DNA from 2 places in the Caballeronia sp. J97 genome. Region 2 is predicted to be linked to the other one. Evidence: riboswitches for the same ligand, from Rfam matches in the RefSeq annotation. Region 2 holds a riboswitch; the other holds the start of a gene.
The links. A riboswitch is a leader RNA that binds a small molecule or an ion and turns the genes downstream of it on or off. The one in region 2 is predicted to bind glycine.
Positions count from the first base shown of each region.

Region 1: it holds a riboswitch for glycine, as region 2 does, so the genes downstream of both, gcvT (glycine cleavage system aminomethyltransferase GcvT) here and U4Y90_RS23495 (D-amino acid dehydrogenase) in region 2, are expected to answer to the same signal.

Region 1 is NZ_CAJMZL010000013.1:172,665-183,786, reverse strand. It holds gene U4Y90_RS18665 (hypothetical protein) at 1-315, opposite strand, end outside; gene U4Y90_RS18660 (L-serine ammonia-lyase) at 478-1,866, opposite strand; gene U4Y90_RS18655 (alginate lyase family protein) at 1,888-2,934, opposite strand; gene gcvP (aminomethyl-transferring glycine dehydrogenase) at 3,117-6,047, opposite strand; gene gcvH (glycine cleavage system protein GcvH) at 6,103-6,483, opposite strand; gene gcvT (glycine cleavage system aminomethyltransferase GcvT) at 6,545-7,666, opposite strand; glycine riboswitch at 7,784-7,913, opposite strand; glycine riboswitch at 7,925-8,028, opposite strand; gene U4Y90_RS18635 (oxidoreductase) at 8,111-9,157, opposite strand; gene U4Y90_RS18630 (UvrD-helicase domain-containing protein) at 9,303-11,122, shown strand, end outside.
Region 2 is NZ_CAJMZL010000020.1:90,126-101,247, reverse strand. It holds gene U4Y90_RS23515 (aspartate aminotransferase family protein) at 1-256, shown strand, start outside; gene U4Y90_RS23510 (GlxA family transcriptional regulator) at 279-1,244, opposite strand; gene U4Y90_RS23505 (hypothetical protein) at 1,353-1,646, shown strand; gene U4Y90_RS23500 (VOC family protein) at 1,687-2,160, opposite strand; gene U4Y90_RS23495 (D-amino acid dehydrogenase) at 2,272-3,549, opposite strand; glycine riboswitch at 3,615-3,717, opposite strand; glycine riboswitch at 3,721-3,808, opposite strand; gene U4Y90_RS23490 (cation:proton antiporter) at 3,926-5,179, shown strand; gene U4Y90_RS23485 (helix-turn-helix transcriptional regulator) at 5,247-6,065, shown strand; gene U4Y90_RS23480 (MFS transporter) at 6,209-7,573, shown strand; gene U4Y90_RS23475 (FAD-dependent oxidoreductase) at 7,594-9,300, shown strand; gene U4Y90_RS23470 (hypothetical protein) at 9,316-9,495, shown strand; gene U4Y90_RS23465 (DUF1328 family protein) at 9,559-9,720, opposite strand; gene U4Y90_RS23460 (AAA family ATPase) at 10,233-11,122, shown strand, end outside.

The sequences.
Region 1 (11,122 bases), on a different contig from region 2:
GCAGGGCATCTTGCAATGCAGACCCTTGTGACTGGGATGGTAGTGAAACTCGAACAGCGGGTACATCTCGCCGCGCGGCAACATACAGATCAGATGCCCATAAAACGAGCGATCTTCGAGTTCCTCTCCATCGCGCCACATGAAAAGCACGGAATGGTCGCAGGAGACACGAATGAGATCCGTAGCATGAACGCGCGGCCGCGCCATTCTGTTGAAGGGCTTGGGCCACCTGCTTTTGTTCATTGGCTTGAACTGCGGTGCGCCGTTCAGCGTTTTGCGCACCTTTCTATGCGCGACAAGTTCCTTCGGTTCCAAAGCGATGCTCTCAGGTATGTCTACCGAGCGCACCGGTTCGAGATAGCGATCGATAGAATCGTTCTTGTTCTACCGATGCTAACCGCTCCATTCAGCGCCTTGATCGCCATGCACCGAATGTTTCAGTCGTCGTGGCGATGTCTGCGCGAAGGCATCAATCCCTCAACACTCCACGATATTCACCGCCAACCCGCCGCGCGACGTCTCCTTGTACTTCGTCTTCATATCCGCGCCGGTTTCTCTCATGGTCTTGATGACCGAATCGAGCGAAACGTAGTGTGATCCGTCGCCGCGCATCGCCATGCGCGCCGCGTTGACGGCTTTCACCGAACCCATCGCGTTGCGCTCGATGCACGGAATCTGCACCATCCCGCCGACCGGGTCGCAGGTCAGCCCCAGGTTGTGCTCCATGCCGATCTCGGCGGCGTTCTCGACTTGCGCCGGCGTCCCGCCGAGCACCGCGGCCAGCGCGCCCGCCGCCATCGAACAAGCGACGCCGACTTCGCCCTGACACCCCACTTCCGCGCCCGAAATGGACGCATTCATCTTGTACAGAATGCCGATCGCAGCGGCCGTCAGCAGAAAATCGATCACGCCCTGCGTGTTCGATCCCGGCACGAACCGGTCGTAGTAATGCAGCACTGCCGGAATGATCCCTGCCGCCCCGTTGGTCGGCGCCGTGACCACGCGCCCGCCGATCGCGTTCTCCTCGTTCACGGCGATCGCGTAGAGATTGATCCAGTCGATCATCGACAAAGGATCGCGCAATGCCTGCTCCGGCTTGCCCGCCAACGCCTTGTAAAGCTGCGGCGCGCGACGCTTCACCTGGAACGGCCCGGGCAAATGCCCCTCCGCTTCCGGATTGCCGATGCCGCAACCGCGCGCGACGCAGTCCTGCATCACGTCCCAGATGCGCAAGAGTCCGGCGCGAATCTCCTCTTCGCTGCGCCAGACGCGCTCGTTTTCCCACATCAGTTGCGCGATGGATTTGCCCGACTCCGCGCACATCTTCATCAGTTCGTCGCCCGTCTGGAACGGATACGGCAATTGCTCGTGCGCCGTCAGAACCGCCGTGTTCGCCGCGCCCGCCGTCACGACGAAGCCGCCGCCGACCGACAGATACGTCGCCTCACGCAGCAGCGCGCCGCTTGCATCGAAGGCGTAAAGCTTCATGCCGTTCGGATGCTCCGGCAGCGCCTGCCGGTAGAACGCGATGTTCTCCTTGAGCGTGAACGGAATCTTGTGCGCGCCGAGCAGCGCAAGCGTCTTCGATGTCCGCACCTGCTCCAGACGAGGCACGATGCTCGACGCATCGACGGTATCGGGCGCGTCGCCCATCAGGCCGAGCATCACGCCGCGGTCGGTGCCGTGACCCTTGCCCGTCGCGCCGAGCGAACCGTAGAGCTCGCATTTCACCGATGCCGTAGATTCCAGCAGATCGTCGCGCTCGAGCCCCTGCGCGAACATCAACGCCGCGCGCATCGGTCCGACGGTGTGCGAGCTCGAAGGTCCGATGCCGATCTTGAAAAGGTCGAATACGCTGACTGCCATGATGGTTCCTGACTTTGAAAGTTAGCGCGCCGGCAGCGGCAGACACACCGCGAGCCACGCGGGCGGCGTCGGTGCGAGCCGCAGCGCCACCGGCGTGTAGCGGCCGTCAAGCCGCGCCGCCAGATGAAAGAGTTCCGCCGCGTTCTTCGGATCCCATTGACCCGAGAATCCTGGCAAGCCTGCCTCGCGACGCTTGGCGTCGAACGGCACGGAAGACTTCACGAATTCATCGTGCGTCTTCGTGCCGAGCGCATACGGCGTGAGCCAGTTGAGCGCTTCGGCGAGCGTCGCGCCCGACTGCGCGCGCTCGGGCAGCCAGTTGCGGTTGTGCCGCCGCGCGGCGAGCGCCGCCGTCACGAGCGGTTGAAGATCGTAGGTGACGTAGCGCAGCGCGTCGCGTTCGGCGAAGTCGACCGTCGATCCGTCCGGCGCGATGTTGTCGCCGATATGCTCGACGAACAACCGCTGCGCCGCGTTGACGAGCTTGCGGTCATCGATCGTGAACGCGCCCATCGCCACCAGCTTCACGCGATGGCTCTGCCAGTTGTTCCGGTAGTTGCCCGTGAGCGGGCGCGGCTGCTTGTCCATATCGGCGATATAACCGCTCACCATCTTCGTGATGAACGCGTTCGCCGCATTGCGCGTCTTGACCGGCAAGGCGCTCGCCGTGAGGTCGTACGCGAGGATCAGCGACTCGAAATTCGTTTCGTCGATCGGATTGAAGCTCGGCTGATAGGTCGTCGTCCACGCGAACAGGAAACGGTCGACGAGGCGCAGATAGCGCTCGTCGCCGGTCGCGCGCCATGCGAGCGCGGCGTCGCGCATCAGGCCGAGGTCCTTCTCCGCTTCGACGCTCTCGTCGTAGATGCCTTCGTGCGGCAGCGTGCCTTCGGTGTGCAGCCTCGCGCGCGGCTTCGGCTGATCGTTCACGTGCGATTGCACCATCTTCACGAGCGCCTTCACGCCGGGATCGGCGTTGGTGCGCTCGCTCGTCTGCATCGCGGGCGCGGCGCAGAAATTCATCGCGGCCTGCGCGGGCGATGCAGCGATCGACATCGCCCCGAGCATCGCCAGCGCCACGCACGCGCGGTACGTCCCTTTCACCTCTCGCACCTTGAGCGCCATGTGAACTCCCTGTTTTGGCTTTTTGGTCCGGGGTGAGATGTTAGCTGTTCTGGAACGTGCCGCAAAACCGCCCGACGAAGCTTTACGTTTTCGGGCGGCCCTCTCTCAGGTTCCTGCTCGGCGTCTTACTCGTCCGCGTATTCCGACACCGGCACGCACGAGCACATCAGGTTGCGATCGCCGTAAGCGTTGTCCGCGCGGCCCACCGGCGACCAGTACTTGCGCGCCACCAGCGACTTCACCGGATATGCCGCCGCTTCGCGCGTGTACGCGTGCGCCCAGTCGTCCGATGCGACGACAGCCGCCGTATGCGGCGCGTGCTTCAGCACGTTGTCCTCGCGGTCCGCGCGGCCTTCTTCCACTGCGCGGATTTCCTCGCGGATCGCGATCATCGCGTCGATGAAGCGGTCGAGTTCCTCCTTCGATTCCGATTCCGTCGGCTCGACCATCAGCGTGCCGGGAACCGGGAAGCTCATCGTCGGCGCGTGGAAGCCGTAGTCGATCAGGCGCTTCGCGACGTCTTCCACCGAGATGCCGCTCGATTCCTTGATCGGACGGACGTCGAGAATGCATTCATGCGCGACGAGGCCGCCCGCGCCGCTGTACAGCACCGGAAAGTGCGGCGCGAGGCGCTTCGCGACATAGTTCGCCGCGAGAATCGCGCTTTCGGTGGCGGCCGTGAGACCTTGCGCGCCCATCATCGCGATGTACATCCACGAGATCGGCAGGATCGCGGCCGAGCCGTACGGCGCCGACGACACCGCGCCGATGCCCGCTTCGTCGCGCTTGTAACCGGTCGACGCCTGATTCGGCAGGAACTTCGCCAGATGCGCGCCGACCGCGACCGGGCCGACGCCCGGCCCGCCGCCGCCGTGCGGAATGCAGAAGGTCTTGTGCAGATTCAGATGCGACACGTCGCCGCCGAACTGGCCGGGCGCGCAGAGACCGACCATCGCGTTCATGTTCGCGCCGTCGACATACACCTGACCGCCGTGCGAATGCACGATGTCGCAGATTTCGCGGACGTTGCGCTCGAACACGCCGTGCGTCGACGGGTACGTGATCATGATCGCCGCGAGATTCGCCGAGTGCTTGCCGGCTTTCGCCTTCAGATCTTCGATATCGACGTTGCCGTTCGCATCGCACGCGACGACGACGACCTGCATGCCCGCCATCTGTGCTGACGCCGGATTCGTGCCGTGCGCGGATGCCGGAATCAGACACACGTTGCGATGCCCTTCGCCGCGCGACTCGTGATACGCGTGAATGATCAGCAGGCCCGCGTACTCGCCCTGCGAGCCGGCATTCGGCTGCAGCGACACGGCCGCATAGCCCGTGCAGGCGACGAGCATCTGTTCGAGCTGATCGATCATCGTGCGATAGCCGACCGTCTGCTCGGCGGGCGCGAACGGATGAATCTGCGCGAACTCGGGCCACGTGACCGGCAGCATTTCGGATGTCGCGTTGAGCTTCATCGTGCACGAGCCGAGCGGGATCATCGTGCGGTCGAGCGCGAGGTCCTTGTCGGCGAGGCTGCGCAGGTAGCGCAGCATTTCGTGTTCCGAGTGGTGGCGATTGAAAACCGGATGCGTCAGGTAATCGCTCGTCCGGTGCAGTTCCGCCGGAAGCGAATCGGGGGCGGCCTGATCGAGCGCGTCGATATCGAACGTTTCGGTCTTGCCCGCCACTTCGGCGAACAGCGCGAAGAGCTTGAGCAAGTCGTCGCGCGTGGTGGTTTCATCGAGCGACACGCCCACCTGGCTCGCGCTCACGTGGCGCAGATTGATATGCGCGGCGTAAGCGGCCTGATGCAGCGCGGTCGTGCTCGCGCCGCTGTCGACGGTGACGGTGTCGAAGAAGCTGTCGTTGGCGATCGCATAGCCGAGCTTCTTCAGGCCCGCCGCGAACACCGACGCCACGCGGTTCACACGCAGCGCGATCGTCTTCAGGCCGCGCGGGCCGTGATACACCGCGTACATGCTCGCCATGATGGCGAGCAACGCCTGCGCCGTGCAGACATTCGACGTCGCCTTCTCGCGACGGATGTGCTGTTCGCGCGTTTGCAGCGCGAGACGCAGCGCGGAATGGCCTTGCGCGTCGACGGTCACGCCGACGAGACGGCCCGGCATCTGGCGCTTGAATTCATCGCGCACGGCCATGTAGGCCGCGTGCGGACCGCCGAAGCCGATCGGCACGCCGAACCGCTGCGTATTGCCGATCGCGACGTCCGCGCCCCACTCGCCCGGCGGCGTGATGAGCGTCAGCGCGAGCAGATCCGCCGCCGCGACGACGTGGCCGCCCGCCGCATGGATCGCCTCGGCCAGCGCGCGATAGTCGCGCACATCGCCGTTCGCGCCCGGATATTGCAGCAGCACGCCGAACGCGTTTGCATTCGCGGCATCGGCGGCAGGACCGACCTTCACCTCGATGCCCGCCGGCTTCGCGCGCGTCTGCACGACTTCGATGGTTTGCGGCAGCACGTCATCGGCGACATAGAAGACGTTCGACTTCGGCTTGCCGACGCGTTGCAGGAGCGTCATCGCTTCGGCGGCGGCGGTGGCTTCGTCGAGCAGCGACGCGTTCGCCATCGCGAGGCCCGTCAGGTCCATCACCATCTGCTGGAAATTGAGCAGCGCTTCGAGACGCCCTTGCGAAATCTCCGGCTGATACGGCGTGTAAGCCGTGTACCACGCCGGATTTTCGAGCACGTTGCGCAGGATCACCGCCGGCGTGTGCGTGCCGTAGTAACCCTGGCCGATATAGGTTCGAAACACCAGGTTCTCGTCCGCCAGCTTGCGCAGCGACGCGAGCGCTTCCGCCTCGCTCTTCGGCTGCGTGAACGCGCCGAGCGGCAGCGTTTCCTTGCGGCGGATCGATTCAGGAATCACCGCGTCGATGAAAGCCGCGCGCGACGCGAAACCGAGCGCGTCGAGCATCGCGCGCTGGTCCGCCTCATCGGGGCCGATGTGCCGCTCGGCGAATGCGTCGTGGCATTCGAGCGCGGCGAGTGACAGGGAGGTGCGGTTCATCAGGCGATCCGGGTGTTCGAGCTTCATGTGAATTCCTGCGATGCGGCTCGCTTGAAGGAGCCGCCATCGTCATTGAGATAGGTTATTCGCCGATCGACTTGCCGTAGCCTTCGGCGTCGAGCAGCTTGTCGAGACCGGCGTCGCCCGCCGGCTTGATCTTGAAGAGCCAGCTTTCGTACGGCGCGCCGTTGACCTGATCGGGCGACGACGTCAGCGCGTCGTTCGCCGCGACGATCTCGCCCGAGACCGGCGCGTAGATATCGGATGCGGCCTTCACCGATTCGATCACCGCGATCGCGTCGCCCGCCGCGACGGTCTTGCCCGCCGCGGGCAGTTCGACGAAGACGATGTCGCCGAGCGCTTCCTGCGCGTGATCGGTGATGCCGACGGTCAGCGTGCCATCGGATTCGGTGCGGACCCATTCGTGCGATTCGGTGTATTTCAGATCGGCCGGGATGCTCATTGGATGCTCCTTCGTGGTTCTTTCGTGAGGTTCTTGATCGGAGGGAACGGGCGCGACGGCTTCACAAAGCCACTAAAACCTTGCCGTTGCGCACGAACGGAAGTTTTACCACGCGCGCCGGAAGTTGCTTGTCGCGGATGACGACCTGCACCGTGTCCCCGACGGCAACGGCCGTCGGCACGCGCGCGAACGCGATCGATTCCTGCATCGACGGAGAAAACGTGCCGCTCGTGATCTCGCCGTCGCCGTGTTCCGTGACGACCTTCTGATGCGCGCGCAGCACGCCGCCCGCCTTGCCGTTTTCCTTGATGAGCACGAGCCCGACGAAGTTCGCCTTCGAGCCGTGCGCCTCCAGCGCGCTGCGGCCGACGAAATCGCGTTCCGCCTTCAGATCGACGGTCCACGCGAGGCCGGCGTCGAGCGGCGAGACCGTTTCGTCCATGTCCTGACCGTAGAGGTTCATGCCGGCCTCCAGCCGCAGCGTGTCGCGCGCGCCGAGTCCGGCAGGCTTCACGCCCGCGTCGCGCAATGCGTTCCACAGCGCTTCGACGTGCGTCGCCGGGACGACGATCTCGAAGCCGTCCTCGCCGGTGTAGCCGGTGCGCGCGAGCATCAGCTCGCCATAGTGTGTGGACGGGAAAACGACTGCGTTGAAGGGTTTGATGTCCTGAGTCTGCGCGCGCGTGTCGGGCAGCACTTGCCAGGTCTTTTCGCGCGCGTTCGGGCCCTGCACGGCGATGATCGCGAGATCGCGGCGCGGCGTAATGGCGAGATTGAATTCGCCTTCGGCATTCAACTGCCCGAACCAGGCGATGTCCTTTTCGGCCGTGCCCGCGTTCACGACAACGCGAAAGCTCGTTTCGGAGAAGTAGTAGACGATCAGATCGTCGATCACGCCGCCGTCGCCGTTGAGCAGGCACGAGTAGAGCGCCTTGCCGGGCGTCGTGAGCTTGTCGACGTTGTTGGCGATCGCGTACTTGAAGAATTCGCGGACAGCTTCGCCCTCGAAATCGACGACGCGCATGTGCGACACGTCGAACATGCCGGCGTCGGTGCGCACCGCGCGGTGTTCGTCGATCTGCGAACCGTAGTTGACGGGCATGTCCCAGCCGCCGAAATCGACCATGCGCGCATTGAGCGCGAGGTGAGCAGCGTGCAAGGGCGTGTGTTGAAGAGAAGTCATCGGGGCCTCGGTTCGCAGAACAAAAAAGGCCACGCAGCGCACAATTCGCCTGCCGAATGCGCCTTTCGTGCTGCCGGAAGCAGCGCGCAAGGCCCATGCCGCGTAGCGGTTGCGATGCGTGACCCCTCTGTCCTCGGTACCTGAGAGATTGCGCGAACCTCAGCGTGACTGACGGTTCATCGCGCGCCCCTTCGGTGGGCAACTGGCTTCATCGATGAAGCCGCTGCCGCTCTCCAGAGTGCGAGGAAATTGCTTTCCTCGACGCCGTCGGTCCTTTTGCCTGAGAGTTTGCGGGTATGCCCCTTCGGCGGCGCGGCCATGCTGAAGACAACAGCGGCCACGCGCTCTCCCGACGCGTGCGGCAGAATTTACGCGACCGAATTGGGGTTGTCAAACGGATTCGGGTACGGCTGATGGACAGCGCACGAGAACGCTGAACCGTGTTCAGCCGATGCGCCGGAACGCCACCCGCCGCCCTTCCTTCTCGCTCTCTATCGCCAGTTCGATGACCGTCATCGTATCGACCGCGTCCTGCGGGGACACCGGAAACGGCTTGCCATCCAGAATGGATGCCGCCAGCGCCCGGTAAAACTCGACATACGCGCCGTCCTTCGTGGCGAATTCGTGACGCAGATCGAGGTCGCCATCGACTTCGCGCAGCACGCCCGGCGGATTCTTCGCGAATTCCGGATTGCCCGGCCGCATGCCGGAACGCAACTGATCTTCCTGCGTATCGAGCCCGTACTTCACATAACTGCCCCGCGTGCCGTGGATCGCGAAACGCGGCGGCTCCAGCGCCGCAAGCGCGCTCGCATGCAGGATCACTTCCTTGTCGTCGTAGCCGAGCACGAGATGCACGTAATCCGGCGCGTGCGCGTGATCGCGATGCGCTTTCACGAACGCCGTCACCGTCTGCGGCGCGCCGAAAAGCGTCAGCGCCTGATCGATCAGATGCGGCCCCAAATCGAAAAGCAGGCCGCCGCCGCGCTCCGCTTCCTCGCGCCAGCGTTGCGGCACTTTGGGACGGAACCGGTCGAAATGCGATTCGTAATGCGTGACGCGCCCGAGCCGCCCGCTTTCGATGAGCGCGCGCACCGTCATGAAATCGCCGTCCCAGCGGCGGTTGTGGAACGGCGCGAACACTAGCCCGCGTTGCGCGGCGAGATCGGCGAGCGTGCGGGCATCGCGCGCGGACAGCGTAACCGGCTTGTCGACGACCACGTGCTTGCCCGCTGACAACGCCCGATGCGCGAGATCGAAGTGCGTGTCGTTCGGCGTCGCGACGACGACGCATTCGAGCTCGTCGACGGCGAGCAAGGCGTCGAGATCCGCGACGATCCGTGCGTTCGGATAATCGGCCTGCGCGCGCTCGGCCTGGCTCGTCGCGATCGCGGTCACTTCGGCGCGGCCGCAGTGCTCGATGACGGGCGCGTGAAACGTCGCGCCCGCGAGTCCGTAGCCCATTACGCCGACTTTCAGTGCTGTTTCCATGCGGGCATCGTCCTGTTGGGAAATCGATCGGATATTGTGGCACGAACGAGGGCCGGAACCGCGCCGCGACGATCGTGTTAACATCGCGCTCTCCTCCGCGCGCGGGTTTCAGCTAAGCGCGCCCCAACTCCAAAAGCCCAAAACGATGTCCGCAGGTCTGAACGCCGCGCAAAGCGAAGCCGTGCGCTATCTCGATGGTCCCTGTCTCGTGCTCGCCGGTGCGGGCAGCGGCAAGACGCGCGTGATCACGCAGAAGATCGCCCATCTGATCGAAGGGCGCGGCTTCGAGCCGAAGCACATCGCCGCGCTCACCTTCACGAACAAGGCCGCGCTCGAAATGCGCGAGCGCACGGCGAAGCTCCTCGAAGGCAAGACGCTCACGACGCCCGGCAAGGAAGGCCGCAAGATCCCCGTCAATCAGTTGACGATCTGCACGTTCCATTCGCTCGGCGTGCAGATCATGCGCCAGGAAGCGGAGCATGTCGGGCTCAAGCCGCAGTTCTCGATCATGGATGCCGACGATTGCTTCGGCATGGTGCAGGAGCAACTCGGCACGACGGACAAGGGCTTGATCCGGAAGATCCAGTCGATCATCTCGCTGTGGAAAAATGCGATGGTGTCGCCCGATCAGGCGTCCGTGCTCGCGAGCAACGAAGACGAGCATCAGGCGGCGATCGTCTATCGCAGCTATGCGGCGACGCTGCACGCGTACCAGGCGCTCGATTTCGACGATCTGATCCTGCGGCCCGCGCAGCTTTTCGCGCAGAACGAACAGGTGCGCGACAAGTGGCAGAACCGTCTGCGTTATCTGTTGATCGACGAGTACCAGGACACGAACGCGTGCCAGTACGAGCTGGTGAAGCTGCTGGCCGGCCCGCGCGCGGCATTCACAGCCGTGGGCGACGACGACCAGGCGATTTATGGCTGGCGCGGCGCGACCATCGAAAATCTCGCGCAGCTCGGCAAGGATTTCCCGAGGCTGCACGTCATCAAGCTGGAGCAGAACTATCGCTCGACGGTGCGCATTCTGACGGCGGCGAACAACGTCATCGCGAACAATCCGAAGCTGTTCGAGAAGAAGCTGTGGTCCGAGCACGGCATGGGCGACACGATCACCGTCACCGGCTGCAACGACGAAGAGCACGAGGCGGAATCCGTCGTGTTCCGGCTGTCGGCGCACAAGTTCGAGCGGCGCACGCAGTTTCGCGATTACGCGATTCTCTATCGCGGCAACTTTCAGGCGCGCATCTTCGAACAGGTGTTGAGACGCGAGCGCATTCCTTATGTGCTGTCCGGCGGACAGTCGTTCTTCGATAAAGCCGAGATCAAGGACCTCATCGCGTATCTGCGTCTGATCGCGAATCCCGACGACGATCCCGCGTTCATCCGCGCAATCACGACTCCTCGGCGCGGTGTCGGCAATACGACGCTCGAAGCGCTCGGCGCGTTCGCCGGCGCGGCGAAGGTGTCGCTGTTCGAGGCGGTGTTCATGGGCGGCATCGAGGCGCGGCTGTCGGCGCGGCAGGTCGAGCCGTTGCGCACGTTCTGCGAATGGATTCGCCGCCTGTCGGACCGCGCCGCGCGCGATCCCGCGACTGAAGTCCTCGACGACATGATGGAAGCCATCCACTACGAGTCGTATCTCTACGATGCGTACGACGAGCGGCAGGCCCAGTCCAAATGGCAAAACGTGCTCGAGTTTCTCGAATGGCTGAAGCGCAAGGGCACGAAACCCGATGCCGCGCCCGGAACGGAACAGACCGGCTTCGACACCGCCGACGGTTTCGCCGATGAAGGCAAGAACCTGCTTGGCCTGATCCAGACTGTCGCGCTGATGTCGATGCTCGAGGGCAAGGAGGAAGATCCGGACGCGGTGCGTTTATCCACGGTGCATGCGTCGAAGGGGCTGGAGTATCCGCACGTGTTTCTGGTGGGCGTGGAGGAAGGCATCATGCCGCATCGCGG
Region 2 (11,122 bases):
CTGCATCGGCGATGTGCGCGGACGCGGCTTGCTGCTCGGCGTCGAGATCGTCAAGGATCGCCGCACGAAGGAACCCGCCGACGGCCTAGGCGCGAAGATCACGCGCGAGTGCATGAATCTGGGCCTCAGCATGAATATCGTGCAGTTGCCCGGCATGGGCGGCGTGTTCCGCATCGCGCCACCGCTGACGGTGAGCGAGCAAGAGATCGATCTCGGTCTCGATCTGCTCGGCAAGGCAATCGAACGCTCGCTATAGGCGGTCGAACGAAGCGGGATCGTCAGCGCAACTCGGCGCGCAGATCGCGCACGCCGCGTCCGAGGCGCTGGCGCAACAGCGTTCGCAAGGTAGCACCGTCCTCGTAGCCGACTTCCGCGGCGATCGCTTCGAGATCGAGGCCGCTGCCGTGCAGAAGGGACTGCGCGCGCTCGACACGCAAGTCCTGAAAGTACGCCAGCGGCGATTTGCCGAGCACTTCGCGGCATCGGCGTTGCAGCGAGCGCGTGCTCGTCGCGAGCGCGCTTGCCGCTGTCTGCAGCGAAAACCCTTCCTTCAGATGATCCCGCGACCAGCGTTCGAAACGCTGGATCAACGGATCGGCCTGCGCGAGATGATTGGGGATGATGTACGGCGCCTGCAGCGTGCGGATATCGGCGAGCAGATAACGCGACACGAGCGCGGCCAGCTCGGGGCTCGTCTTGCGAATCAGCCACAGCGCGAGATCGAGATGGCCCATCGCGGCGCCGGCCGTCACGCCGATGTCGGTCGGCACGAGCATGCGCGATTCGTCGAGCATCACATGCGGATAGCGTTGCCTGAAGAGCGGCGCGAGCGACCAGGTCGACGTCGCCGGCCGATGATCCAGCAGCCCGGCTTCCGCCAGCAGAAACGTCCCGATGCACGAGGCGGCGACCAGCACGCCCTCGTCGCGCCATCGCCGCAACTGCGCGATCGCGTCTTTCACGTCCGCCCGTTCGAGCGCGGGCAGCAGCCGGTCCGGCGTGGTCGTGCCCAATGCCGGAACGATCACCCAGTCCGGCTTCAGGTCGGGCGTGATGGGCTGCACCGGAATCGCGAAGCCCTGACCCGAGCGCACGCGCTTGCGCACGGCGACGGTCGACACGTCGAAACGCGGCGCTCCGCCCATCGCGCGCGCCGAAAGATTGTTTGCGGCCGCGAGCGTATCGAGCGTCACGGCAAGGCCGGTATCGAACAGACCATCGAGAGCGAGAACCGCGATGCGCATGGCGTGAATGACCCTAAAGTTGTCATTTACGACAATACAGCTTTTTGCTCCCGGCGACTACATTGATCTCCGTTGCGCTTCGCAATGAACCCGTTCAAGGAGATCGAGATGAAAGTCATCGCTATTGCTTCAGTCAACACGCCGCTCACGCCGGAACAACGTCAGCAGATCATGCCGCGAGAAGTGCCCGCCACGCTCGGGCTCTATCTCGAAGGCAAGATTGAACAGTTCTGGTATCGGCAGGACGCGCCGGGCGTGGTCTTTCTGATGAATGTCGAATCGCTCGACGAGGCCAGGACGGCCGTCGAGAGCCTGCCGCTCGCGGCGGGCGGCCACGCGAAATACGAGCTGATGCAGGTCGGTCCGCTTGCGCCGCTGGGCCTGCTCATCCAGGGCAGATAAACGATGCCCGAGCGTCGCCGTCCGCGCGACGCTCGTGTGCTCACTTGCCCGCCGCCGCGCTTTCGATTACGGCGATGTCGATTTTCTTCATCTTCATCATCGCGTCCATCGCGCGTCGGGCGGCTTCGCGATCGGCGCCGGAGAGGATGTCGAGCAGGCGCTTCGGCGTGATCTGCCATGAAAAACCCCAGCGGTCCTTGCACCAGCCGCACGGACCTTCCTCGCCGCCGTGGCCGACGATCGCGTTCCAGTAGCGATCCGTTTCTTCCGCGCTGCCGGTGTGGACCATGAAGCTCACCGCTTCGTTCGGCCTGAAGTTCGGCCCGCCGTTCAGGCCGAGAAAGCGCCGTCCGAGCACGGTGAATTCGACGGTCAATTCAGGTCCCTGCCCCACGCCCGGTTTGGCGGACACATGCCCCGTTCCGACGCGACTATCGGGGAACGTGGCGGCGTAGAACTCCGCCGCTTCACGCGCATTACCGTCGAACCACAGGCAATTGACGAGCTCGGCCATCGCACACTCCTGAGACAGTGAACAGTGACGCCGACGATATCACGCCCCTGCCGACGCGCTTGGGCGCATCGCGGCCGCGGCGCTCGCCCAAGCGCCACGGCCGGGCATCGCTCACAGAAGCGCTTCGCTGCGCTCCGTGTCGCCCCGTGCGCTTGCGTGCACGGGCTTGCGCGGCACGCCCTGCAACACCGCTTCGGCGACGAGCTCGGCCGTCGCCGCCGACAGCGTCCAGCCGAGATGCCCGTGCCCGGTGTTGTAGAACACGCCCGGACGTTTGCCCTGCCCGACCTTCGGCAGCATGCTGGGCAGCATCGGGCGCAGGCCGCTCCACGGAATCACGCGCGCGGTCGATACCTCGGGGAAATGTCGCCGCGTCCATTCGACCAGCGGCGCGATGCGGTCCGCGCGAATGTCGCGATTGAAGCCGTTCAGCTCCGCCGTGCCCGCCACGCGAAAACGGTCCGCGCCGAGGCGGCTCGTGACGATCTTCGCGCGGTCGTCGAGCAGGCTCACCCACGGCGCGTGATTGCGGCTGCGCGCATCATCGAGACACACGGTGATCGAATAGCCCTTCACCGGATAGACATTGAGATGGTCGCCCGCCATCGATGCGAACGCGCGGCTGCCGACGCCCGCGCAGATCACGATGCCGTCGAACTGAAGCGCCTGCGTTTCGCCCGCATGCTCGACGGTCAGCGACAAGCGCCCCGCGCGGTCATCGATCGCCTGCACCGACGTGTCGTAGCGAAACTCGACGCCATGCCGCACGCAGGCATCGGCGAGTCCGCGCGTGAACTTGTGGATGTCGCCGGTGGAATCCGACGGCGTGAAGAAGCCGCCATGGAACGCGCCGCGCAAGGTCGGCTCGATCGATGCGATCTCTTCGGGCGTTACCGCGTGACGATCGAGTCCGGCGTCGCGCAGGATTTCGTTCACCTTCGATGCCGCGTCGAACTCCTTGCGCGTGGCGTAGAAGTGAAGAATGCCGCGCCGCTCCAGATCGAACTCGATCTGCTCGTCCCGAGCGATGCGAAACAGATGCTCGCGCGCGGCGATCGCGAGGCGCACCGTCTCGACCGTATTCGCACGATAGTTCGGAATCTGACGCAGGAATTCGCCGATCCAGCTGTACTTGTGCCAGCCGGGCCGCGGGTTCATAAAAAGGGGCGCATCGCGCGTGAACATCCACTTCAGGCCCTTCAGCACGGTGGCGCGGCTGTTCCACACTTCGGCGTTGCTCGCCGACAGTTGCCCGCCGTTGGCGAAGGACGTTTCCATCGCGGCATAGCGATGACGTTCGAGAACGGTGACGCGAAAACCGCGCTGCGCGAGAGCGTAAGCGGTCGTGACGCCGGTAATCCCGGCGCCGATGATGGCGATTCGTGACATGACATGGTCCAGATTGATTGAGCATCGCCGGCCTTTTCCGCATACCGCGGCCGGCACCGATGCCCCATCTGTCCATGTACCTGAGAGTTTCGCCCGCGGGCTGCTCGACATGGGTCGATAGCCGGGGGCTCCCCTTCGGTGGGCGCGCGCAGCGCCGCTCTCCAGATGTTCCGGCGCGCACGGTCCTTTTGCCTGAGAGTTTCCGGGGCGGTTGCTCCGTCGGCGTCGTCGCGAGGACGAGCTCTTCCGTGGCGCGTTGTCGAACCCCTCGAAGATACCGGCAGGAAATGCGCGTGGCAAGTCCCTTCGACGTTGACAGACGTGCGCCCTCGCCGTCAGACTGCCGTCGTCCGTCAGACCTTACGCCCCGCAAACGATGCCGATTTCCCAGTTGTCCGTCTTCTTCTTCGCCCAGACCGCCGCGATCGTGCTCGCGAGCCAGTTCGTCGGCAGGCTCGCGCAACGCATGGGTCAGCCGCAAGTGGTCGGCGAGATGATCGCGGGCGTGCTGCTCGGTCCGTCGCTCTTCGGCCTTCTTCTGCCGCAATGGCAGCAGGCACTGTTTCCCAAGGCGACGATGGGCATGCTCTACGTCGCCGCGCAGCTCGGCGTCGGGCTCTACATGTTTCTGGTCGGCACGGAGTTTCGCGCGGAGCACTTCCGCGCACGCGCGAAAAGCGCGATGAGCGTGTCGCTCGCCGGCATCGTCGCGCCTTTCGCGCTCGCGTTCGCGCTGACGCCCTGGCTGCACACGATCCCCGGCCTCTTCGCGGAAAAAGTGCGGCTCTACGAGGCGTCGCTCTTTCTCGGCGCGGCCATCGCGATCACCGCGTTTCCGATGCTCGCGCGCATCATCCACGAACGCGGGCTGGCCGGCACGTCGCTCGGCACGCTCGCACTGACCGCCGGCGCATTCGACGACGCCGCCGCGTGGTGCATCCTCGCCATCGTGCTCGCGAGCTTCGGCGGCTCGTGGATGGGCGCGTATGCGGCGATCGGCGGCGGCGCGGCGTTCGCGCTCTTCATGATCTTCGCCGGCGGCAAGCTGCTGCGCCGGCTCGCGGTCGGATTGAGACCGGACGCGCCGCTGCCCGCGAGCGTGTTCGCCACGGTGTTGGCGCTGTTCTCGCTCTGCGCATTCGCGATGGACGCGATCGGCATTCATGCGGTGTTCGGCGGCTTTCTGCTCGGCGTCGTGCTGCCGCGCGGCCCGCTCACGGAAAAGCTGCGCGAGATGCTGCAGCCTTTCGTCGTCGTGTTTCTGCTGCCGATATTCTTCACCTACTCGGGCCTCAACACGCGGCTCGACATGCTGATGGACCCCGCCATCATGCTCGCGGCCGTCGTGATCCTGTTCGCGTCGTTCGGCGGCAAGGGCATCGCGTGCTGGGCGGCCGCGCGCGCGAACGGCGAGCCTTCCGGCGACGCAATGGCGATCGGCGCGCTGATGAACGCGCGCGGCCTGATGGAACTGATCATCATCAACATCGGCCTCGCGGCGGGCGTGATCCTGCCCGGACTGTTCTCGATCCTCGTGCTGATGGCCGTGCTCAGCACGCTGATGGCAACGCCACTCTTCAACTGGATCGTGCGCCGCAATGCGGCGCTGCGCGCGGCCATCGCGCGCTAGCGGGCGGGAACGGGTGAAAACGAGGGCTTAGAATAGCGGCATCGACACGCTCTTCGTTCCGCCCATCATGCGCTCCTGGCGACTCGACCGCCTCTCCTCACAAGGGCAACTGGATCTCAGCCGCGCAACCGGGCTCGTGTCGTCGATCGGCAGCGAAGATTCCAACGCGCTCGCCGCCGAAGTGCTGAGGCTGCTCGGCGATGTCGCCGCGATCTCGCAATGCACGATCTTCGCGTACGAGTTCGGCAACCGGCCACGCACGGTGTCGGTCGCGGATCATCGCGGCGGGCGGTTTCTGCGCGATGTCGCCGATACCTACGCGCGCCATTTCTATGCGCTCGACGGCAATCAAAAGATCGTTTCGTCGGCGCGCAACGACAAGCCCGGCTCCATGCTCGTGCTGCATCGGCAGACCAGCGAGGACATCGCCAACGAGGCGTATCGCGCGGCGTGCTATCACCAGCCGAACGTATCGGATCGCGTGTCGCTGCTCGTGCAGCCGAGCGCCGACCTCTGGCTCTCGGTGAATCTCTATCGCGACACGCGCTTCGGCAACTACCATCCGCGCGAGATCGCGATGATCGAAGCGATGGCGCCGCTCATCGCGCATGCGGCGAAGCATCACTACGCGATCTGCGGGCAGCGCGACATGCCGATCTCGCATCTGATGCTCGCGCGCGTGCGCGGGCTGTGTCCCGAACTGTCGAAGCGCGAGCTCGACGTGCTGACCGGCGTGCTCGAAGGACGCACCGCGCAGGAAATCGGCGACGCAATGGGCATCAAGGCGACGAGCGTCGTCACCTATCAAAAGCGCGCGTATCGCAGGCTCGGCATTTCGAGCCAGCGGCAACTCTTCGCGCTGTGCATCGGGCCGGGTAAGGTCTGACGAAACATCGCGCGCATCCGTGTTTTCCCCGAGCCGCCGGCACGCTCGCGCTGTACCCAAATTGAGGACAGACGGCCGCATCGCGCGCTCCATACTCCGAGCCAACAGATGTCCGACACAGCGACACGACCGGAGACGACGACATGGAAACCACACGCGCACGCGGTGCGCTCGGCGCAACCCCCGTAACTCACACGCACGAACAACCCGTCATCGCGAAGGTCTCGCGGCATCTGCTGTGGTTTCTCTTCGTGCTGTTCTTCTTTTCGTTTCTGGACCGCATCAACATCGGCTTCGCGGGACTGACGATGATGAAGGACCTCGGCCTCACGAGCACGCAATTCGGGCTCGCGACGACGCTCTTCTATGTCGCGTACATCGCGTGCGGCATTCCGAGCAATATCGTGCTCGCGCGCATCGGCGCACGCCGCTGGATCGGCACGATCATGATCGCGTGGGGCCTCGCTTCCACGGCCACGATGTTCGCGACGAGCCCCACGTCGCTCTATGTGTTGCGCGTGCTCGTCGGCGTGACCGAAGCGGGCTTTCTGCCGGGCATCCTGCTCTATCTCACGTACTGGTTTCCCGGCGCCTATCGTGCGCGCGCCAACGCGCTCTTCATGATCGCGATGCCCGTGACCGCCGCCGTCGGTTCCGCGCTCTCGGGCTTCATTCTCGCGCTCGACGGCACGCTCGGCCTGAAGGGCTGGCAATGGCTGTTTCTGCTCGAAGGCTTGCCGTCCGCGATCCTCGGTTTCGTTGTCTACCGCTATCTCGACGACAGCCCCGAAAAGGCGCGCTGGCTCGATGCCGATGAAAAGCGCGCACTCGCCGTCACGCTCGCGTCCGAGCATCGCGACGACGCAACGCCGCCGATGTCATCGACATCATCGACGCAACCCGCGCGCGGCGCGAGCATCGCCGCCGAACTGCTTTCCCCGACCGTCGTGAAGTTCGCGATCGCTTACTTCTGCCTCGTCAACACGCTCGCGATGGTCGCCGTGTGGACGCCGCTCATCGTCAAGAGCTTCAGCGCCGATGCGAGCAATCGCACGATCGGCCTGCTCGCGGCGATTCCGCAAGTCTGCACGATCGTCGCGATGATCGTCTGGGGACGCCGCTCGGACCGCAAGCAGGAGCGCAAATGGCATCTGATGCTGCCGATGCTCTTCTCCGCAGCCGGCTGGCTTTGCACCGCGTATTCGGCGAATCCCGCGCTGCGCATGCTCGGCGTCTGTCTCGCGTCGGCGGGCTCGTACACGGCGATGTCGATCTTCTGGACGACGCCCGATCACGCGTTGAGCTTCAGGGCGCGCGCCATCGGCATCGCGGTCATCAACGCGACCGGCAACATCAGTTCCGCGCTCAATCCGCTGATCGTCGGCTGGCTGAAGGACGCGACGCACAGCTTCACGTCGGGGTTGATCTATTCGGCGATGCTGCTCGCGATCGGCGCGGTCATCGTCATGATGCTGCCGATACAAAGAAGCCAGGCGCAAGCCGTTTGAGGAATCACAAGGAGCACTGCATGAACAAGACATTCAAGCCGTATCCGTTCACGGCGAAAAAGTACCCGGCGCGCATTCCGCCGTTGCAGCATGGCGTCGACGCGAAGCGTCATGACGTGACGATCGTCGGCGGCGGCCCGGTCGGTCTCGCGGTCGCGCTCGGGCTCGCGAATCATGGCGTGCGCTCCGTGCTGATCGAAGCGGACGATTCGGTGTGTCACGGCAGCCGCGCGATCTGCATCTCGCGGCGCAGCCTGGAGATCATCGAACGACTCGGCGCGCTCGACGGCTTTCTCGCGACCGGCCTGCCGTGGACCGGTGGACGCAGCTTCTATCGCGACACCGAAGTGCTGCACTTCACGATGCCGCAGGACGAAAACCAGAAGCTCCCGCCGATGGTCAATCTCGCGCAGTATCACATCGAACAGTTTCTGCTCGATGCCGCCGAGAAGCGTGCGGACCTGATCGATATTCGCTGGCAGACACGCGTCTCGTCGATCGATGCACGCGACGACGGCGCGACGCTGCAACTCACGACGCCCGAGGGCGACTATGCGCTCGAAACCGGGTGGGTCGTCGCATGCGACGGCGGCCGCAGCGCGATCCGCGAAGCGCTCGGACTGCAGTTGCAAGGCACGAGCTACGAAGGCCGTTACGTGATCGTCGATATCGAACTGGACAGCGAGCGGCCGACCGAGCGCCTCGCGTACTTCGATCCGTCTTCGAATCCGGGCTCGACCGTGCTCGTGCACAAGCAGCCCGACAACGTATGGCGCATCGACTACCAGTTGCGCGACGGCGAGGACGCCGACGCCGCCGTGAAGCCGGAAAACGTGATGCCGCGCGTGCAAAGCCTGCTCGACATGATGGGCGAGAAAGGCGCGTGGTCGCCGATCTGGATCACGATCTACAAGGCGAATGCGCTGACGCTCGAACGCTATCGGCATCGGCGCGTGATGTTCGCGGGCGATGCCGCGCATCTGGTGCCGATCTTCGGCGTGCGCGGCGCGAACTCCGGTATCGACGATGCCGACAACATCGCGTGGAAGCTCGCGTTCGTCGTCAAAGGTCTCGCATCCGATGCGCTGCTCGACAGCTATTCCGACGAGCGCGTCGCCGCCACGCACGAAAACCTGAGCTACGGCACGAAAAGCACGGAGTTCATGGCGCCGCCCTCGTTCGCATTCGATCTGATGCGTACCGCCGTGCTGAGTCTCGCAGCCGGGCACCCCGAAGTGCGCTCGCTGATCAATCCGCGGCAGACGTCGGCGATCACGTATGCGGGCTCGCCGTTGAACATCGCGGATCGCGACGCGTTCGCATCGGGCCCGGTTCCCGGCGCGGTGCTGATGGAGTTTCCGCTGACGATCGTCGAAAGCGGGCATGGACGCGAAGCGCACCTGACCGATCTCGCGGGCCCGACCTTCACGGCGCTGTGCTTCACGGCAGACGGCATCGCGCCGGTGCCGTTCACGACGCTCGCTAGCGCGCTGCGCGCCGGCGGCGTCGCGCTCAGGATCGTGCCGTTGAGCGCGCATCTGAATCCGCATACGCCGGGCGTTCACGCATGGGATCACACGGGACGCATTTTCGAGCGTTATGACGCGCAGCCCGGCACGGTGTATGTGCTCCGGCCCGACGGCCATGTGCTCGGCCGATGGCGCGACGCGCAGCCGAACGATATCGAAGCGGCGATCGCCCGTGCGCTGTCCACATCAACCGATTGAACGAGGGAGAACATCATGACCGATGCACAACTCGACACCGTCTACACGCGTCTGTGCAAAACGATGACGCAACTCGGCGAAGCGAAGGCATCGCTGTTTCTCGCGCGCTTCGCGTTGCTCGCGATCGGCGAGATGGACGATCCGGATACGTCGCTCAGGCTCATCGACGAAGCGGGCAACGGGATCGCAAGTTGAAGAAAAGGTGAAGAAAAGGCGTCGCGCCGACCAGCCTCGGCGCGACGCCTTCGTTGCGGGCCGTCACCTTCGCATGAGGCCCATGACCAGCGTGACGAGGAATATCACGAGGAAGATGAAGAACAGGATCTTCGCGATGCTCGCCGCGCCTGCCGCGATGCCGCCGAACCCGAGCGCGGCGGCGATGATCGCGATGATGAAAAAGACCAACGCGTAATACAACATGATGTTTTCTCCCTCTCACCAGGTTCGCCGCGCGCCCCATGTGCGCGGACGGTGAAGTGTAGGTAAGCAAGCAGTATTCCTTACCGGATGGAGCATAGATTTTTCCCGTGATATCCTTGGCTCGTCCTGCATACGCCATCAAACCTGCATCACGCCGCGAGCGCGGATCATCCGTTTTTTACACGCCGTCAAGAAGACTCGTCACCTGCCGTTAATCAGAAAAAAGGGACGTGAAGCCTGAATCGGCATGTCGAACGCTCGTTCGCGCGCTGCTCCGCGTTATCGAATGGTCATGCATCACGGGCACCATTCCAGCGGGAGCACTCCCTAAAAAGGGCCATGCTCGCATGGTTGACGATCTGCGGTTAAGGTCGATCGCTTCGCCATCTTGAGCATCAAGACATACGCGCGGGCATCCCACCACCGAAGCACCACAGAGACGCGTTCGGACGCCATTCGTCCGACGATAGATTGAAGGGCGCCGCCCTTGCGGCCCCATTGGGAAAGAATTGATGAAACCGGCAAGGAATTCGCTGCGGTCACGCGTTGGCCGATATATCGCGTATGGAGTGATCACGGCCGCGCTTGTGGCGGGCGCGAGCTTCCTGCACTGGCGCCATGAGTTGCGCGTCGCGCAATCGCAATCCGCCGCGCTGACGGGCGTCGCGAGCCAGATGCGCCATGACGCATCGCCGTGGACGCATCGGGAAAGAGACGCATCGGAAATGCTGACCGATATCCGCGGCAAGAATGTCGGGACGATCGGCGTGAGTCCGGATGCGATTCTCGTCTCGACCCTCAAAGGCGAGAAGTATTACGTCGCCGACCACAATGGCGCGTTCTCCAATGCGCTCTTGCTCGGCGACATGAAGCCGGGCGAAAGCTCGCCCTATCAACTGGTCTGGCTGCCCGACGCCGATGTGCGCACGGGCGTCGCGCGCTGGAGCGAGACGTTCGACCGCTCGCGCGACATCCTGAGCCTGTTGCTGCCGCTCTTGATGATCGGTGGCCTTCTCTGGTTCATGCGCCGCGAGATGCGCGGCGGCGCGAAATTGCTCGGCGAAGCGCCGACGCTGCGTTTCGATGACGTCATCGGCGCGGGAGAAGCCAAGGCCGCCCTCACCGATGTGCGCGCGTGGCTCACCGAGCCTGCACAATTTACCGGCATGGGCGTGCGCGCGCCGTGCGGCATTCTGATGACGGGCGGCCCGGGCGTCGGCAAGACGCGGCTCGCGCAGGCGCTCGCGGGCGAATGCGGCGCGAACTTCATCGCCATCACCGGCAGCTATTTCAGCGCGAAGTATTACGGCGTCGGCATTCAGAAAGTGAAGCATCTGTTCGAACTCGCGCGCAAGAATGCGCCGACCGTGATCTTCATCGATGAAGCCGACGGCCTCGGCAA